Regions from separate parts of the Siphonobacter sp. SORGH_AS_1065 genome, predicted to be linked through region 1. Evidence: riboswitches for the same ligand, from Rfam matches in the RefSeq annotation. Region 1 holds a riboswitch; the other holds the start of a gene.

Region 1 (2,403 bases):
TCTTATGAAATAGATTCCAGGAACTTAAAGCCATAGTTAAGGCCCCTAAACTTACGTTTGCCCAAGAGAGTATTTCCTGATGCCGATTTGTGTAGTATACTTCGGTGAGTGTACCATAGCAGCCCCCGCAAATCATATTCTTCATATCCACATACTTACCATCAATTTTATAAGCTGTACCTAAAGGCTCTGGCCGATTGATTAATCCTAATACTATTTCCCCTGCTCCAGATAACATTCCTATTGTTGGTATCCATTTATCATTACTTCCTGTTTGAAGCTGATGTATATTCAAAGCACTTATTCCCAGACTTAGCCCCCCTGCAATCCCGGAACTAATTCCGTACGCAGTTGAAATACGATTTCGAGATACGTACTCACTGGAACCATAACTAAAATAACTCGGCTGAATCATCGCACATTCCTCTTCCGTTAATCCTGATTGCTGAATCCATTCTTTCACTTCCGGCATATCCATGTCCTGAATATAATCATATTGATGCCGGGCGTTTATTCGCTCGGCTACTTCCCGGCCCGCGGTTTGCTCAATCAGATACCCTACCGCACAGATGGCTCCGTCGCGATCAATAAAACAGGGGCGACGTTCGTCAGGATGATCGTAGTTTTTAGGGAACCTCCCTTCATCCCGATACTGCTGTAACAATTCCAGCATCTGCTTTCGCTTTTTTTGGAGATTTTCAGGCAGGTAACTGACATTACGGGAACGCAGTTTTGTGGTCACGTAAGCCAGATGGGTTTCAATTCGAAAGGTTTCCGAAGTCTGGTTATCCGGGCGACGGCCAAACGTTTCGAGGTAACTCTCGTCGCCAATGACAGCATTAATAGGTTGAACCTGTTTTTGGGTAGAGGCGAGCGTCATACCCAGGAAGGCTGCTATGCCCATAAAGCAAAGCATGGTGAAAACTTTCATGGTAGGTAAGGTTATGGAAGGACCATCTAAAGACCCCAGATTCTTTCCAAAGGTTGGAACGCAGGCGATTACCCTATAAAATAAATTGGTTGTAACCCTTTGAACTAAACACAAACGCCTACCTTTGTTCTACTGATCGCATAAAGGGGTGCCCTACCCAACGGGCTGAGATCATACCCATTGAACCTGATACGGATAATGCCGTCGAAGGGAAAGCGTTGAAAATTCAGCATGTACTGTCAATAGTCCGCCGAATTTTTCACATCATCCATCGTTTCATTTACTAGTATTACTGAACCCAGACGGGATTCAGCCCCTTTACCTGTCGCTTGGCGTTACATCCTATGCATGCGACTTTTATTACTTCCGCAAGAAGCACAACGGCCTTCTTTAGAGTCCTGCTGTGCGGTCTTTTCTTTCTTTCCTTCACCACTTATGCCCAGAAAAACAGTACCGGAACGGTTATCGATGCTGCCGACCGACAGCCTTTACCCGGTGCTAGTGTTCGGGTCATTGGAACCCAGCGAGGCATAACAACGAAGTCCGACGGTACTTTCTCCTTAAGTAATCTTCCCGCTACTGCTCAAACGCTGGAGGTTAGTTACCTTGGTTACGAAAAACAACGCGTTAATCTGGATCCGTCACAACCACTTCAGATTGCATTGGTTCGTAGTTCGTACATGGCCGATGAAGTCGTGGTTTCAGCCACACGGGCCAATCAGCGGACGGGTATGGCTTTCACCAACGTCGGTGGAGAAGAGATTCAGAAGCAGAACTTAGGACAGGATTTACCCGTATTATTGAACTTTCAGCCTTCCCTGGTCAGTACAAGTGAAGCTGGAGCGGGTATTGGCTATACGGGCTTTCGCATTCGCGGTTCGGATGCCACCCGCATTAACGTAACCTTGAATGGCATTCCTTATAATGATGCCGAAAGTCAGGGTTTGTTCTGGGTAAACATGCCCGATTTTGCCAGTAGTACCACCAGCATTCAGATTCAGCGGGGGGTGGGAACTTCTACTAACGGAGCAGGTGCTTTCGGGGCGACCGTAAACGTACAAACCAATGAATTTCGCAAGGAAGCTTATGCTGAAACGAACCACAGTGTCGGTTCTTTTCATACCATCAAAAATAATGTTCTGGTTGGTTCCGGCCTGATTAACGGCAAGTTTACCGTTGATGCTCGTTTATCCCGACTTACTTCCGATGGATACATTGACCGGGCGGGTTCTAATCTCAAATCGTTTTATCTGTCAGGGGCTTACTTTGGCAAGAAATCGTTCGTTCGTCTGAATGTTTTCTCCGGTATTGAAAAAACCTATCAGGCCTGGAATGGCGTACCCGAAACGTTGCTAAAAACCAATCGGACGTATAACGAATTTACTTACGATAATCAGACGGATAACTATCAGCAGGATAACTATCAGTTGCTAAGCTCCCATCAGTTGAGCCGTAACTGGACATTCAATTTC
Region 2 (2,403 bases), 2.6 Mb from region 1:
TTTTCAGAAAAACTGACCACGGACAACCGAAAACTGGAAACTCATAAAACTCATTTAATTTAAAGAAATGGAAGTTATTCTCAAAACCGATATCGCGGGATTGGGTTATAAGAACGATTTAGTAGCGGTGAAAGCTGGCTACGGTCGTAACTACCTCATTCCCCAAGGATTCGCGGTAATGGCCAGCGAAGCCAACAAAAAAATCCTTGCTGAAAACATTAAGCAAGCTGCTCACAAAGCCGAAAAACTGAAAAAAGATGCTGAAGAATTAGCAGCTTCTATCGGTGATCTGACGCTGGAAATTCCTGCTAAAGTAGGTGAAAGCGGACGTATCTTCGGTCGTGTAACGAACACTCAAATCTCTGACGCTCTGAAAGCAAAAGGTTTTGAAGTAGATCGCAAGAAAATCACGCTTGATTCTGAAGTTAAGTCACTCGGCGATTACTCTGCTACGCTTGACCTTCACAAAGAAGTGAAGCACAAAGTAGCTTTCGTTATCGTAGGCGAATAAGCTTTAGCTCTTCATAAATGCAAGCCCCCACTGGTTTATACTGGTGGGGGCTTTCTGCGTTATATTTTTACCGACAGCATTTTTATACTTTCATTTCAGATTTTCTTGGCTTCCTATTGAATTATTGCTGCCAGCGAAAAAGCTGGCAGCGACATTTTAAGCAACGTAGTCCGACCCGATTTTAACCTACTTTCATCTTGGTTGCCGCTGCCAGCTTTTTTGCTGGCAGCATTTCTCCCCTTCCATTACCAAAGCTTCTCGGCTTCCTATTGACTTATTGGCTGCCAGCGAAAAAGCTGGCAGCGACATTTTAAGCAACGTAGTCCGGCCCGATTTAACCCACTTTCATCTCGGTTGCCGCTGCCAGCTTTTCTGCTGGCAGCATTTCTCCCCTTCCATTCCAAAGCTTCTTGGCTTCCTATTACTACCAATATAAAAACTAATCGAACCACGCTGGCAGTGGCATTGCTAAGCCCTGGACACACCTGGCCTTTTTAGTTAAAAAATTACGTTCATTCTTTGAAAGCTAATAAGTCTTTCTACCTTTGCCTCGCTGAAAAGCCAAACTTTAGGGGTGCCCGTTGAATTGGGCTGAGACATACCCTTTGAACCTGACCAGGTTAGGACCTGCGTAGGGAAAAGTGAGGATCTTACATTCTTTCTGGAAACACGTCCGTATGCACGGGTGTTTTCATTGCTCTCCTCGCAAATTTTCTGTCTCCCCTGGGCTTGTGCTTTCATGCGACATGAAACGCATTATGATCGTATTTGTCAACAACCAAGCCGTTCTTACGCCAGAGGCTACGTCTCTGCGTTCGCTGTTGACGCAACTGGCCCTCGCCGAAAAAAAAGGCATTGCCGTTGCCGTTAACAATGCCATTGTTCCCCGTCTTGCCTGGGAACATTTTATCGTATCCGAGAACGAGAAAATCACCATTCTTCAAGCCACTCAGGGAGGTTAACATGAAAAACGAAAAACTGCCATCGCCCCAAACCATTACCCGTGCTCCACTGACAGGTTCACGGAAAGTCTATGTTCCCGGTACGCTGCACAATATTCAGGTAGCCATGCGGGAAATCACCCTTTCGGATACGGTTACGAATTTCAACGGCAAAGAAAGCCGACAACCCAATGCTCCCGTTACGGTCTATGATACCAGCGGCCCATACACCGATCCCAATGCTACTATTGATTTACAAAAAGGTCTACCTCGACTTCGGGAAGCATGGATTAAGGATCGGGCCGACGTTGAACAACTGGCTTCTTTTTCTTCAGCCTACTGCAACGAACGATTAGCGAACCGTAGCCTGGATGCTCTGCGTTTTGAGCATATCCGATTACCTTTAAAGGCTAAAAGAGGGCTAAATGTCAGCCAGTTACATTATGCCAAACAGGGAATCATTACTCCCGAAATGGAATACATCGCCATTCGGGAAAACCAGCGAATTGAACAGCAGGAAGCCTCTCTGAAGCAACAGCATCCGGGCAACAGTTTCGGAGCGAATACGCCACAAAAGTTCATTACTCCCGAATTTGTCCGTCAGGAAGTTGCTGCCGGACGGGCAGTTATCCCTTCCAACATTAACCACCCGGAAAGCGAACCGATGATTATTGGCCGCAATTTTCTGGTGAAGATTAATACCAACATTGGTAACTCCGTAGTTAGCTCCAGCATTGAAGAAGAAGTAGAAAAAGCAGTCTGGAGTTGTCGGTGGGGTGGTGATACGCTGATGGACTTATCGACGGGAAAAAACATTCACGAAACCCGCGAATGGATTATTCGCAACTGCCCCGTACCCGTAGGAACGGTTCCCATTTATCAGGCTCTGGAAAAAGTAAATGGAAAGGCTGAAGACCTTACCTGGGAGATTTTCCGGGATACACTCATCGA

The links. Region 1 has a riboswitch for thiamine pyrophosphate ahead of QE390_RS08810 (TonB-dependent receptor). Riboswitches for the same ligand answer to the same signal wherever they lie in the genome.
Region 2: linked by a shared signal. The riboswitch ahead of thiS (sulfur carrier protein ThiS) and the one ahead of QE390_RS08810 (TonB-dependent receptor) in region 1 are both predicted to bind thiamine pyrophosphate.

What each region holds. Positions count from the first base shown of each region.
Region 1 covers NZ_JAUTAM010000004.1:1,950,670-1,953,072, reverse strand. Annotated here, with positions in the region: gene QE390_RS08815 (hypothetical protein) at 1-931, opposite strand, end outside; TPP riboswitch at 1,066-1,161, shown strand; gene QE390_RS08810 (TonB-dependent receptor) at 1,276-2,403, shown strand, end outside.
Region 2 covers NZ_JAUTAM010000004.1:4,544,530-4,546,932, forward strand. Annotated here, with positions in the region: gene rplI (50S ribosomal protein L9) at 68-511, shown strand; TPP riboswitch at 1,072-1,166, shown strand; gene thiS (sulfur carrier protein ThiS) at 1,258-1,473, shown strand; gene thiC (phosphomethylpyrimidine synthase ThiC) at 1,475-2,403, shown strand, end outside.